Regions from separate parts of the Shewanella sp. 10N.286.52.A9 genome, predicted to be linked through region 3. Evidence: predicted binding sites of a transcription regulator. Region 3 holds the regulator's gene; each other region holds the start of a gene.
What was found. The regulator LexA, encoded in region 3, represses DNA repair genes until DNA is damaged. The targets are predictions, from matches to a motif close to TACTGTATNNNNATACAGTA.
Positions count from the first base shown of each region.

Region 1: dinG (ATP-dependent DNA helicase DinG) is a predicted target of LexA. The motif match lies at 2,201-2,220, and genes of this name have one in related genera.
Region 2: recA (recombinase RecA) is a predicted target of LexA. The motif match lies at 1,791-1,810, and genes of this name have one in related genera.

Region 1 is NZ_JBFRJQ010000015.1:43,628-48,907, forward strand. It holds gene AB4128_RS12690 (TSUP family transporter) at 1-66, opposite strand, end outside; gene dinG (ATP-dependent DNA helicase DinG) at 75-2,150, opposite strand; gene AB4128_RS12700 (DNA polymerase II) at 2,388-4,829, shown strand; gene AB4128_RS12705 (porin) at 5,053-5,280, shown strand, end outside.
Region 2 is NZ_JBFRJQ010000011.1:3,628-8,907, forward strand. It holds gene alaS (alanine--tRNA ligase) at 1-316, opposite strand, end outside; gene recA (recombinase RecA) at 647-1,705, opposite strand; gene mutS (DNA mismatch repair protein MutS) at 2,127-4,706, shown strand; gene AB4128_RS09755 (hypothetical protein) at 4,792-5,199, opposite strand.
Region 3 is NZ_JBFRJQ010000001.1:201,793-207,072, forward strand. It holds gene mtr (tryptophan permease) at 1-987, opposite strand, end outside; gene plsB (glycerol-3-phosphate 1-O-acyltransferase PlsB) at 999-3,419, opposite strand; gene lexA (transcriptional repressor LexA) at 3,829-4,446, shown strand; gene AB4128_RS00985 (cell division inhibitor SulA) at 4,443-4,949, shown strand.

The DNA of each region.
Region 1 (5,280 bases), on a different contig from region 3:
AAAACCAGCGACTAATCCAATAACAGCCAAAAACGCCCAATGGCTAGGATCTAACAGAAATTCCAAATAAATACCTATTCTATAACTTTACGAAATGGCGGAAGGGCATCAAGTAATGATTTACCATAACGCTTAGTAATAAGACGCCTATCTAAAATGGTGACGCGACCATAATCATCTTCTTTACGGAGTAATCTACCACAACTTTGGATCAATTTGCGTGATGCATCTGGAATGGTGAGCTGTAAAAATGGATTACCACCTTTACTCTTAATGTATTCTGCATGCGCTTGTTCAACTGGTGAAGTTGGCACTGCAAAGGGTAATTTGGTAATAATCAGATTGGTAAGATAATCACCGGGTAAATCTAACCCTTCTGAAAAACTTCCTGTACCGAAAATAATACTGGGCTTACCTTGGTCACAGCGGAGCTTGTGCTGCTCTAAAATTTGTTGCCTTGGCATGGTTCCTTGCACAAACAGCTGGTCTTTGGCAATTTTGCCATTGACCTTATCTGTTACTTTTTCCATTTGCCAATATGAGGCAAACAGTACTAATGTCGCCATTTCATCTTCTACGAGTGCGATAACTTGTTCTGCTAGTTCATCTGTAAAAGCATCTTCAGTGGGCTCATTTTCCATTTGTGGAATAAACAATGTCGCGTTATTTTGATAATCAAAGGGCGATAACAAGGCTAAAAAACGACTACCATCATTTAGGGACAACCCGACTTGGTGAGCGAAATGATTGAAATTATTTAAGGCTCTTAATGTTGCGCTACACAATATAACGCCTGCAGCTTTTTGCCAGAGCATATGCTCAAGCATAAAACCGACCTCAATTGGAGATGCACAAAATAGGTAATCTTGTTGTTTACCGGTAATGAGCTCTGCCCAGCGAGCCATTGGCGCCCCTTTTTTGGAATCCTCTTTTGCGAGCATTTTCCAGAGTTTTGCGAGATTTTCTAACCTTTGCAGTATAAAGCCGGCCTCTGATAAAGCAGCTTCTGATTGATGCTTTGGTAGTTCACCATCTTTGATTGCTTCATTCAGTACACTTTGGATCTTGGTAAATTGTTTTACTGCAAGATTTGATGTAGTTGCTAAGTTTTCTGCTTGTATTAGTAAAGATTCTGGAAGCTTGCCATTTTCGAATCGTAAACGCGTTTCTGGGTTGGCAAAAAGTTTAGGCTGTGTGTCGCAAAAATGGGCAACTTGATTAAGCTGAGTCACTAAATCGCCAATGTGATCGAGCATTGCTTGCACAGGGGCAATAATATGTGTGGTTTTAAGTTGATTTTGAAGTTTGGAGCAGGTCTTTGACGCCTTTTCAAGCCAATCACTCGCCCCCCTCAATGTTGCTTGAGCACTTGAAAAATCTCTTGCTACCGTCGGCAAGTGATGAGCCTCATCTATGACATAAAACATGTCTTCAGGTTCTGGCAAAATCACGCCACCGCCTAACTCTAGATCGGCAAACAGCAAACTGTGATTAACAATAAGTACATCCCAGGTCTCGACATCTTCACGAGCTTTATGAAAAGGGCAGTGATGATGGCTCGACATTTGCCGATGACAACTGTGCTTATCACAGCAAATTTGCTGCCATAAAAAGTCAGGAATAGGCTTTTTTAATGTATCAATCTCGCCGTTCCACTTATTGTCGTTAAAATCTTGATGTAGGGCTTTGAGGAGATCTATTTGACTTTGATCTGGTTTAGTTTGCCACATTGCCATCTGAGATGTGTCTTCAGGACCTATCATGGCAGCGAGTTTAGCTAAACATACGTAACGCTGGCGGCCTTTAACTAAACCGAATTTAAAATCAACGCCAGATTGTTGCAAAAAGAAAGGTAAATCCTTGTGCAATAACTGCTCCTGCAAGGCTACTGTTGCTGTCGCGATACAGACCTTTTTCTTACTTGCCAAAGCTAATGGAATCGTTCCGAGAATATAAGAAAGGGATTTACCAATACCGGTTCCTGCTTCACAAACCATAATGCGTCGTTGTTTATCATAGTCACCAGCTAGGGTTTTTGATATTTCTGCCACCATAAAGTTTTGCTCTCTGCGAGAACGAAAATTTGGCATCGCAGTCGCAATATCTTTATAGATAGTGCGGATCTGGGTTTTGATATGATCCGTTAGCATGTAGGGTCCATTAGCAATCTTTACTTACTAATTCTGTATTAGCTGTTATATGCTGTACATAATAACAGTGATTTTAGTTGTTCGAAATATATAATCTAGCTAAAAGCTAAGCGAAGACTTTTAGCGACAGGATTCAAATCGGATAATGAAGGGCTCGATCTTAGATGTTATGAATATCTATGGCTATGACCTTATTCAGTTAATCACACTCAATATGTAAAGTAATCTTGTTAATCCATGGACACTCAATTGCAAAAAAACACCCTAAAAGGGCTCGTACTCACCCGACACGCCATTTATCGACATGGCCGATTACTATTGCAGTATTTTATAAAAACAGCTGACGGTCCTGCAATCATTGAGGTGGAGCAGTTTGATGTTATTTGCTTTTGTAAGCAGATAGATTCTGAGTTCATTTTAAGTCATTTTAGTACTGGTATAAGAATTGAGCCGGTAAGCCTAAAAAATTTTAATTACGAAGATGTTTCTTGTGTTTATGTAAAATCAACAACGATGTTAAAACAGGTGCTGCGCATTGCTAATGACGCTGGTATTGAAATTTATGAAGCAGATATTAGACCTGAACAACGTTTTTTAATAGAAAGATTTATAGCATTACAAGCTGAATTTGCCATTAGTGCTTCTTTATCACAGCTGCCGTATAACACTGATAACCATCCAAGGACTCACACTTACTTAGCAAGCAAAGCCAGAAGAACAGAAGTTAATGTGCCTGTCTCAATGGTGTCTTTAGATTTTGAATGCAGCCCAACTGGTGAATTGTATTCTGTTGGTTTATATGGTTCACATTCAGCGCTAGATGAGCAAACCGACCTTTATCAGAAAGTCATCATGGTAGGAGAGTCTGAATCAATAGATAACAAAAAGTTTGATAGCGACAAATTAAGCGATGATGACATTCACTGGGTGAGCGATGAAGTCTCATTAATTAAAGCTCTGATAACTTGGTTCAAAGAGTATGACCCTGATGTCATTATTGGCTGGGCGGTGGTGACCTTTGATTTGGCGCTACTGTATAAGCGTTGTCAAATACATCAAATAGCATTATTAATCGGTCGCGATGAACAAGCGCTGACTTGGAAGGTGGAAGATAAGTATCGTCCTGAGACACTATCGCTGCCTGGACGGGTTGTACTTGATGGTATTGATTGGATAAAAGCGGCTTTTTATCAATTCGAGCGTTATTCACTAGAGCATGTTTCTCAGCACTTATTAAACGAAGGCAAAGCCATTGATCATGTTGAAAATCGTGAGCAAGAAATATGTCACCTTTTTGAGCACAACAAACAAGCATTAGCTTTTTATAACTTAACTGATTGTAGGTTAGTGTGGGATATCTTTAAAAAGACCCAATTACTGGCTTTTGCATTAGAAAGAGCAAAATTAACGGGTCTTGAGTTTGGGCGAGTAGGTGCCTCGGTCGCTGCATTTAATAACTTGTACTTACCGCATCTTCATAGAAGTGGTTTTGTTGCACCAGCGAGAGCGGCCAGCAATGGTTTAGAATCTCCAGGTGGCTATGTCATGGACTCCATTCCAGGTTTTTATAAAGATGTATTAGTCCTCGATTTTAAAAGTTTGTACCCTTCAATAATACGTACCTTCTTAATTGACCCTAAAAGTCTTGTTGAAGCAAAATTCAACCCTTTAGAAGATGATGTTGACGGCTTTTTGGAAGCTAAGTTTAATCGTCATAATGCAATTTTACCTGGTCTTATTGCTAGTCTTTCTTTGCAAAGAGAAAAAGCAAAACAAGATAATGATAAACCTCTTTCTCAAGCAATTAAAATTATCATGAACTCTTTATATGGCGTTTTAGGCTCAAAAGGGTGCGTTTTTCATGACGCTAAACTGGCAAGTTCTATCACAATGCGTGGCCATCAAATTATGAAACAAACGAAAGTTTGGATTGAAGAATTGGGTTATAAGGTTATTTATGGTGATACTGACTCAACATTTGTATGGTTGGGTGAAAAGCATCAAGTAAAAGATATCAACAAACTGGGAGAGCAACTAGCACATGATATGACAGTTAAGTGGCAACAGCGTTGTCTGGATGAATACGTTTTAACTAGTCATTTGGAGCTAGAATTCGAAAGTCATTTTAGTCAGTTTGTTATGCCGACCTTAAGAGGGTCAGAAGCTGGCAGTAAAAAGCGTTACGTCGGCGCATCAAAGGATGCCGAAGGGCAACTCTCTCTTACATTCAAAGGAATGGAGCAAGTAAGAAGCGATTGGAGCCCGTTAGCAAGAAGGATCCAATACCATTTGTATTTTTTATTGTTTTCTAATGGTGACGTTAAATCTTATCTATACGAGCAACTTGAGCAATTGGCTTTGGGGCAATTCGATAATGAGTTGATATTTAGAAAACGATTGAAACGTCATGTAGAAGAATATACAGCTAAATCCTCACCACACGTTAAAGCTGCCATTAGGCTTTGCCAGATCACAGGTGATAAGAATAAAGGTAGAAGAGGAGCATTAATTGAGTACCGAATGACATTGAATGGTGCTCAGCCTATTACTGCTGTAAATGAGTCAATAGATTACGACTATTACATCGAAAAGCAGATAAAGCCGATAGCGGAGCCCGTTTTAGCCTTATTAGGGGAAGGGTTTGATAGTCTTAGTAGTCATCAGATAATGTTAATTTAGTGTTATTTGATATTGCGTTTGTGGTTATTCGTTACTATTTTTGAATAGTTTGGTAGTTGATTGTACTGTTTGATGTGTGTATTTAGTATATTCATACGGAAATTGCGCTCATTTCTTTGTTTCGTGATATTTCAGCATGCTAGCCTTTGTTGAAAGGATAATACAAACAAAATGGACTGTTACCAGCAACAATGATGAATTTAAAATGGGAAGGTTTAGCTCGATGAAAAAGACTTTAATCGCTTCGACACTAGCAGCAGTGATGTTCGTACCAACAGCTTCAGCAATTGAAATCTATAAAGATGACAAGAACTCAGTAGAAATTGGTGGCTTCATTGATGCACGTGTTTATCACGGTCAAGACACTACAGAAGTAGTCAATGGTGCATCACGCATTAACTTTGGTTTTGATCGCCAAATGGGCGATGGTTGGAATGCGTTTGCTAAACTA
Region 2 (5,280 bases), on a different contig from region 3:
CTTCTTTAAAGTAATCACCAAAACTAAAGTTACCTAACATTTCAAAGAAAGTATGGTGACGGGCGGTGTAACCTACATTATCTAAGTCATTATGCTTACCACCAGCACGGACACAACGTTGCGATGTCGTTGCACGTGAATAACCACGATTTTCCAATCCTAGAAAAGCTTCTTTAAATTGGTTCATACCCGCATTTGTAAATAATAACGTTGGATCGTTATGTGGTACTAACGAGCTACTGTCGACAACTTGGTGTCCGTTGTTACCAAAATACGCTAAAAATGCGCTTCTTAATTCTGTGGTGGTCTGAAACATGAAATCGCCCTAAATGGATAAATTCTATTTATCATGAAGCTGAATATCAGCTTTAAATTGGCAACATTATATACTTAAACAAACTGAAGGTGCGAGATCCAAGCGTATTTAGATTAGCGATTTTCTTGCTATGAGGGGCGATTACTGCAATCGGTTAATTGGTTTTTAATAATCTGTGCCGTAATACGAGCTAAATGACGTCTTTAATGAAGTCATTTCCTTACGAGCGGCGTTCGATCACATATGCCAATGAATAGAGCACTTACAAAAAAAAATCGCGGCCGACTCATGTCGACCGCGATAGTTATTTTCATTACTGTTAAAACGTGATTAGAACACTTCACCTGTTTCTAAATCGATGTTTTCATCCGACTCAGCTGGTGCCGCTTCTTTTTCAGTGCTTAATAGCATTTGACGTAAATTTGCTTCAATTTCTTCAGCTACAGCAGGGTTTTCAACTAGGTATTTACCCGCATTTGCACGGCCTTGACCAATCTTGTTGCCTTGGTAGCTGTACCAAGCACCAGCTTTCTCAACCAGCTTGTGTGCTACACCTAAATCAACGAGCTCACCAGTACGGTTAATACCTTTACCGTAAAGAATTTGGAACTCAGCTTGTCTAAATGGCGCTGCAATTTTATTTTTAACGACCTTAACTCGAGTCTCGTTACCTACGACAGCATCGCCGTCTTTAATCGCACCTGTACGACGAATATCTAAACGTACAGAAGCGTAGAATTTAAGTGCATTACCACCCGTTGTGGTTTCAGGGTTACCAAACATAACACCAATTTTCATACGAATTTGGTTAATGAAAATAAGTAGCGTATTTGACTGTTTTAAGTTACCTGCAAGCTTACGCATTGCTTGGCTCATCATACGTGCGGCAAGGCCCATATGAGAATCACCAATTTCACCTTCAATTTCAGCTTTTGGTGTTAATGCTGCAACAGAATCGACAATAATTACATCAACAGCACCTGAACGTGTTAGCGCATCACAGATTTCAAGCGCTTGCTCACCAGTATCAGGTTGTGAACATAATAGGTTATCAATATCGACACCTAGATTTTTTGCATAGATAGGGTCTAGAGCATGCTCAGCATCAATAAACGCACACGTTTTGCCTTCACGTTGTGCTGCAGCAATAACTTCAAGTGTTAACGTTGTTTTACCTGATGATTCTGGACCGTAAATTTCAACGATACGTCCCATTGGTAAACCACCAGCACCTAAGGCAACATCCAACGAAAGCGAACCTGTAGAAATGGTTTCAACATCCATTGTGCGATCAGCGCCCAACTTCATGATTGAACCTTTACCAAATTGCTTTTCAATTTGACCTAATACAGCATTCAGCGCTTTCTCTTTATTTGGATCTGCTTTCATTCTCTTTATCCCTTTAAGGTGACTCAGTTCGAATAACGAACTTGGTAACGAATAAATTTGTCTGTTTCGTAATATGAGCTCAGTATACTGTATAATCATACAGTATCAATAGTTACTGTATAATTTTTTTCCTTTTTTTTACCTTACTATTATTTACACATTAAAAATCATACAGTTAATAACAAAAATATATTAATAACGATAAATAGTAGACAAACAAAACCACTGTATACAGTACTTCTAGGTTGGGTAAATACCTGAGTTTACAACAATAAGTATTGTTCAAAAAATCAGTAAACAAGGGCAAGACGGCATAGCATCGTTGCGATTCTATTGGGTATCAAATCAATTGTTGTTAAGATGACCGCCTATATTGACCCAGACTTAGCCTAATTCAAAATAAAGTAAGAGCAATCACTTAATGACCGTAAATGAAGACCCAAATTTAGAAAAGCACACTCCCATGATGCGCCAGTATTTAACGCTGAAAGCACAGCATCCTGAAATGCTGTTGTTTTATCGTATGGGAGACTTTTATGAATTATTTTATGAAGACGCTAAGCTGGCATCTGAACTGTTAGGTATCTCATTAACTGCACGTGGGAAAAGTGGTGGTAACGCGATTCCCATGGCAGGACTTCCCTACCACGCCGTTGAAGGTTACCTCGCAAAATTGGTTCAAATTGGTCAATCTGTCGCTATTTGTGAACAAGTCGGTGACCCTGCTACAAGTAAAGGACCAGTTGAGCGTAAAGTTGTAAGAATTGTTACCCCAGGTACCTTAACCGACGAGGCCTTACTACAAGAAAAGCAGGATAACTTACTTGCTGCGGTATATCAGGGTAAGAGTGGATTTGGCTACGCGACTTTAGATGTTTCGTCTGGTCGATTTGTTATTGTTGAACTTGAAAATGAAGAAACACTGGAAGCTGAACTGCAACGTACCAGTCCTGCAGAATTGCTCTACAGTGAAGATTTACTTGACCGCCAATTAATTGAAAATCGCAAAGGCATACGTCGAAGACCTGAATGGGAGTTTGATTACGATACCAGCATTCAATTACTTCTAGAGCAATTTGGAACCAAAGATCTTCATGGATTTGGTATTACAAATGCTAGGCTTTCGCTTCAAGCAGCTGGCTGCTTAATGCAATATGTCAAAGACACACAAAAAACAGCTTTGCCTCATATTAATAGCATCACCATGTTTAATCAGGCTGATACTATCATTCTTGATGCCGCCACCCGCCGAAACTTAGAACTTACTATTAATTTATCTGGTTCACGTGATAATACCTTAGCTTGGGTACTCGATAAGACAGCGACGCCGATGGGAAGTCGTATGTTGCAGCGATGGATCCACCAACCGCTGCGTGACCAACAGCATATTAGCCAAAGGCAACAAGCAGTTGCTGAGTTAATTGATACGGGGTTATATGCAGACTTACACCAGCAATTAAAAGCCCTTGGCGATATCGAACGTATCATGGCGAGGCTAGCTATTCGCAGCGCACGCCCACGAGATTTTGCCCGTCTTCGCCAGGCATTGGCTTTATTACCTGAAATTCAGCAAACTTTAGGTCACTGCCAACAAAGTGAACTCCAACGTCTAGCCAATTTATTAGGCGAGTTTCCAGAGCAGCAACAGCTATTGGAAAATGCGATTGTCGATAATCCGCCTATGCTTATCCGTGATGGCGGCGTAATTAAAGCGGGTTACAACGCACAACTAGATGAATGGCGTGGCCTAAGTGAAGGGGCATCTGATTATCTAGTACAATTAGAAAACCGTGAAAAAGAACAAACTGGCATCAATACCTTAAAGGTCGGCTACAACCGGGTTCACGGCTACTATATCGAAGTGAGTCGCTTACAATCAGATCAAGTTCCTTTGAGCTATCAGCGTCGTCAAACACTAAAGAATACCGAACGCTACATCACACCAGAGTTAAAAGAATACGAAGAGAAAGTGCTATCTAGTCAAGGAAAGGCATTAGCGATTGAAAAGCAGCTTTGGGAAGAGTTATTTGATTTACTTTTACCTAAATTGCATGAACTACAACTGTTTGCCCAAGCTGCATCCGAATTAGATGTGCTAAGCAACTTTGCAGAGCGAGCTGAAACACTGGATTATCATTGTCCAGAAATCAGTAATGACATTGGTATTCATATCGAGTCTGGCCGTCATCCTGTGGTCGAATTAGTTAGCCAAACACCATTTATTGCCAATCCAGTCACCCTCGCGCCTAAGCGAAGAATGCTTATCGTAACGGGGCCCAATATGGGGGGTAAGTCGACTTATATGCGTCAGGTTGCGTTAATCACGCTTATGGCTCATATAGGTAGCTTTGTACCTGCACAAAAAGCAATTATCGGCCCTGTAGATCGAATATTTACACGTATCGGCGCCTCTGACGATCTCGCTTCTGGACGTTCTACTTTTATGGTCGAAATGACAGAAACCGCTAACATTCTTCATAATGCTACAGAGAAAAGTTTAGTTTTAATGGATGAAATCGGTCGAGGTACTTCGACCTATGACGGTTTATCTCTAGCTTGGTCAGCAGCAGAGTATTTAGCTGAAAAAGTGGCTGCATTAACCTTATTTGCAACCCACTATTTTGAGCTAACACAATTGCCAGAACAGATTAATGGAACCGCTAACGTGCATTTAGATGCCGTCGAGCACGGGGACACAATTGCCTTTATGCATGCAGTTCAAGAGGGCGCTGCGAGTAAAAGTTATGGCTTACAAGTTGCTTCACTAGCAGGGGTACCAGCCCACGTCATCAAAGCGGCGAAACAAAAACTGCATATGCTTGAAAGTCGTGACTTTGCTAATAACAATCAAGTACCGATTCAAGAAGCATTAAACCTAACATTACCTGAACCCCAGTCATCTGCTGCAACAGACAAGTTAGCTCAGATAAACCCAGACAATTTAACGCCTAAACAGGCTTTAGATATGTTGTATGAACTTAAAAGGCTAGCTCAGCTTTAATACATCTATTTATAGACTCAGTACAAAAACGCTGCGATGATTTCGCAGCGTTTTTTATTCACTAACAGCATTGAGTATAGCCTGGTCACTTCTCTAATGATTTTAGGCTACTCGTATCAACTCCTTTCATGACTTCTCGCTCTAATGCATGTTGCTCAGCTAACTCATTACTCTTGGTCTGTTGCTGTAATTTCTGTTGCTCGATGCTCATTCTTACTTGGCGCTGTATTGATTCTTGCTCAGTTTCACACTGTCTAAATCCATCGGTCCAGCCTTGAGCATAATCCTGCTCCTGATTAAAGCGATTGACATCTTTTTTAAACTCATCAAACAAACTTCCGCCAGCCTTGTTACCGCTATCGCACCCATCCTGAAAACCATCGGCATAAGCTAGGGGGTAACCTTGTTCTATCATTGTGTCTCTTGTGCTTTGACAACCAGTCAATATCACAACACATACAATACTGATAAAACTAATGACATTTTTATTCATTGTTTCTTATTCCTCGTTTTCAACAGACAATAAAAAAGGACATGATTAATGTCCTTATTCACTGAAAGCATACTAAAGCTT
Region 3 (5,280 bases):
AAAGGTCACTGCAGCGGTCTTGATTCGGCCATTAGCCGACTCATCAAAATCAAATAAGTCTGCTAAATAATCAAACAAACCTAAGGTCACCCCTAAGAAAGATGACGCAACGGCCAAATTAGCAAACAGAGTTAACATGGTATTTAGCCAAGCACTGGACATCACATCTGACAATGCCGCAACCAATACGCCCATATTCCCACCTTGAGCGATAATATCGCTAAAATGACTACGAGGAATATTGCCCATGGTGGCAATTAACCAGCACGTATAAATCACTAACGCGATAAAGGTACCGATACAAATCGCCTTGATAATCACATTAGGCTGCTTGCCATAATACTTGACTAAGCTTGGCACATTGCCGTGATAACCAAAGCTTGTCAGACCAAAAGGAATGGCAGCTAAAATATATGGAGCAAAACTCGCCTGTCCGTCAGGGACTAACAAGTTCACGGTTTCCACATCAATCAGCAAATTACCGACGGCTAAAAAGAAAGTAATGATCATCCCGCCAAGCATTACTGTCGTAATACGGTCGACCACTTTAGTGCTAATCATCACAATCGCAGCAAGCACAAGGGCAAAAACTAAGCCTGCAATACTTTGTGGTAAATGAATGCCCATACCTGACAAGGTGTGGTTCACAATAGAGCCACCACCACTGATATAAGCATAAGTCAGAATATATAATACGAAGGTAATAGAAAGCCCATTAACTATCCGCCAGAATTGGCCTAATGTCACTTTGGTTAACGTGTCGAAACTGTCGCCAGGTTTAAAATGCAAGTTGGTTTCAAGTAGCATTAAGCCTGACACCAACATACAAAACCAAATACCGATTAGCATGGCAATGGAATAGCCAAACCACATACCAGCACTGACAACAGGAAGGGAAAACATACCGGCACCGACTGTGGTACCGGCAATAATCATAGCACCGCCTAATAATGATTTATTGTGCGGTTGTGATTGTGTTGAACTCATAAAGTTAGTGGTTACCCATGTTCCATAGTGACGCTATCTACTATGGTTTTACGAACAGATAAACGCAACATACCATTGGCATGGTCGCGAATTCGGATGACAGCAAACTGATTGTCATTACCCGACAAGTGCCCTAATTCTTTTAATTTTACACTCAAATTATTGTAGAGTTTTTTATCATAAAACTCTGGCGCAGTAATTCCGTGTAAAGCACCTAAACGCTGAGCTAATAAGTGGCTCGCGCTTTCTAGATCTGAACGTTCAATATCCGGTTTATAAGCCAATAAATTAAAGATAATCGCGTAACGTTGTAATGTCTCACTGACAGTTTCAGACAATAACATTAACTGGGTAATATTACTTTGATTGAGTTCAAACTCGTCTGTACCCGAAATAAGCTGTTGCTCAACAAATAAGTTTAATACGCTATCGATGTAAGCGGGTAAGTCTTCAATCCCCATAAACAACTCAGCTTTGAGTAGCGGGTAGAAGTCATTAACGATTTCATGAATTTTTTGACGATTAAACTCTTCGTATTGCACCAAGCAACTCGCTATTAACGAAGGAACTGCCATTAAATGGATGATGTTATTACGGTAGTAGCTCATCGCAATTGCTGAAGACTCTTCAATCGCAATAATTTCACCAATTTGATCAGTGTGCGAAGTAAACTTTTTCAGTGATAGACATTGATCAACTAATTCACTAGCACTGCCTTGAGCTACTGAGGTGTAATCAGTGTAAGGCACTTCTTTCATCAATTTAAGATATAAATCTAGCTGACGTTCCAGCTCTGTGCGCTCTAATGCATTTTGTTCAGCGGCTAATAACACCATACTGGTTAACGTAACAGAGCTCGCAGCTGCTGCACTGTTAATGTTTGTCATCACTTTATTGGCTAATTGATTAACCGCAGGCGTTAACCATGTTGGTTTTTGCTCAGGATCTTTAGCCACTTCTTCACGCCAATCTGGCGACTGCTGATTTAAGAACTGCTGCACGTTAATTGGCTCACCAAAGTTAACGTAACCTTGTCCAAAGTTACCCAACTTACGCAATGCACCAAACACTTGCCATACAGATTCTTTTTGCTTTTTCTTACCACTTAATTCTTTATGATAAGTCGACACTTCCATGACATGATCGTAGCCAAGATACACTGGCACTAAGGTCACAGGACGCTCGATACCACGCAATACGCTGTTTACCGTCATCGCTAGCATGCCCGTTTTAGGAGCAAGTAGACGACCAGTACGTGAACGACCACCCTCAGTGAAATACTCAACTGAATAGCCTTTAGCAAATAGTTGATCTAAATACTCTCTGAATACTGCGGTATAAAGCTTATTACCGTTAAAACTACGACGGATAAAGAAGGCACCACCACGGCGGAACATTGGACCTGCCGGCCAAAAGTTAAGATTAATCCCTGCCGCAATATGCGGTGGAACCATGCCTTGATAATAAAGAATATATGACAGTAATAAGTAATCCATATGGCTTCGATGACACGGCACATAAACGATTTCATGACCATCATGATGCAGTTTACGAACTTGCTCCGCACTCTTGATGCTAATACCACTGTATAACTTGTTCCAAAGCCAAGTTAAGAAACGCTCAGCAATACGAATCAAGTTATCCGAATAGTCTGCTGCGATTTCATCAAGGTACTCAATGGCTTTTTCACGTGCCTTTTCTTCGGGAATTTTTTTGTTAACGGCTTCTTCTTGAATGGCACGCTTGATGGATTCTGACTTTAACAGCGAATTGAACATCGCTTGACGATTAGGAAGCTGAGGCCCCGTCATCACTTTACGTTGACGGCGAAAATGCACACGAGCCACACGGATAAGCTTATGCGCAATACTGACATCTGTGCCGTGTTCATCAGCCATATAACGCAGCGACATGGCATTAGAAAATTGAATGAAATTATGGCGACCTAAAAATAGAATCATTAACCATTTACGTAACCATGTTGGGTTTTCACGCTCAAAAACCGCAGCGGTCATGGTGTCATCTTCTTTACCTGGGATACGACCCCAATATAGGCTTACAGGCACAAGCTGGATGTCGAGTTCTTTGTTCTTTTGGTGTAATTCGAGCAACTTAGTAAAGTTTGCTACAAATTTATCGCTACTATGGCGCTTACCAAACAAGGGTTTACGCCCTTCCACACACACAATTCTAGGGGTATTGAAACCATCAACATCTAACCGTTCATACGGACTTGGCAAGTTATATTTAGCTGTCATTTCATGTAAGGCAGCAATATCACTCAGCGACTCCGTTTTCATCACATAGACCACTGGTTTGTCAGGATCTAAGTTAAGGTCAGCGAACGGATCCTCAGGCACAACAACACTGTGTACCATTAATTTCTGAATCCAACGTAATGATTTAGCAATGATAGAATCTGGTTTTAACATGGGTCTTCGCATTATCAACAACGATTTATTGCGCATAGGATACCAGAATATCATTCAGTTACACTAACCTCGGTAAATCTAGTTAACATTTAAGTAGCAAGTTTTGTTGGTTCTAACATCAAGTATCAATCACTTAGTAAGTAGCAAAACATTTAGGTACAGTACTGTATAAATAGACGGTATCCAGTACTTTTTGGCTTATTCACTTGAGTCATCAATAATAAAACACACTAATTTACCGACGCCCCACAAAAACAATAAATCACTGATTTAATTAGCTTTAAATAACTAAAAACTTCGATAAAAATTCATATCTATTGCTTTATCAGCAAAAAATGTTGGTTAATACTTGCGCGACCAAAGATACTGTATATAATGACAGTCACTGTATAAAAAAACAGGAATCAACATGAGACCTTTAACGCCACGACAAGCTGAAATTCTAGAATTAATTAAATGCAATATTGCCGAGACAGGTATGCCACCAACTCGTGCAGAAATTGCCACTAGATTAGGCTTTAAAAGTGCTAATGCTGCAGAAGAACATTTAAAAGCACTCGCTAAAAAAGGTTGCATTGAAATTATTCCAGGTACCTCTCGCGGTATCCGTATGGTCCAAGAAGAAGAGGAAGTCGAAGAAGGCTTACCACTGATTGGTCAGGTTGCGGCTGGTGAACCAATTTTGGCGTTAGAACATGTTGAACAATACTTTCAAGTTGATCCTGAAATGTTTAAACCCAATGCTAATTTCTTACTACGTGTTCGTGGCGACAGTATGAAGGATATTGGCATTATTGAAGGTGACTTATTAGCGGTTCACAAAATGCAGCAAGCTAAAAATGGTCAAGTCGTTGTTGCCCGTGTTGATGATGATGTCACCGTGAAGCGTTTTGAAAAGAAAGGCAACGTTGTTTATCTGCATGCAGAAAACGAGCAGTACTCGCCGATAAAAGTCGATTTAACATGCCAAAGCCTTACGATTGAAGGGCTCGCTGTTGGCGTTATCCGTAATGGAGGTTGGTTATGAACACATTAATAGGTAATGCACCACGTCACCCAGGTTTATGGATGGACATGGCATCAGCAGCTGCGCCAGTAAAGCAAGGTATCGAAACCAAACAAACAGCTAACCAAGGGTTAACTGAATTAACTCAGCTATGCGGCCAGTTAGCCGTATTAAGTCAACAAGGGCGATGGATTGTACTGATTAATCCGCCTCACATTGGTTACAAACAAATTCTAGCGAACGCCAATGTCAGAATGGACCGTGTATTACTGGTTCACACTAAAGATGAAGTCGAAACACTGTGGGCAATGGAAAAAGCACTCACAAGTGGTACATCCAGCGCAGTGATTACATGGACAACCCCATTAGATGCTCGTGATAATCGTCGCATTCAATTAGTCGCTAAAAGCGCCTTAGCGCAAGGTGTCATTATTGAAGATGTAAATACTCACTTACGTGTTGACCAATTAAACGCCAGTAATCCTGTGGCTGCAACCCAATTGAATTTATCTGCATTTCACTAAAGTCTATTTGCTAAAAAAGCCCTTCATTTCGGTGACGGGCTTTTTTTTGCGCCTTTTTTCAGCAAATTAGATGATAAAGTGATCTTGATCAATATTTAATCTCCAAGTAATGTAGTTAACAAGGGAGTAACATTTATTGACCTCTCTTAGTGGTAAAAATGAACATAAGTGATAAAACGCTGTAAAGATTGTGCTGGTACCATGCGGTATAGAAAGCCTTGAATAAAAAGCGTCAATTTAAGAATTGAAAAGTTCAGTATTAGGTACAAGTGTGGCCACCAAAACCCAATAGAATAATCGAGTATTAATACTCACTGCCACCGTGTACTTT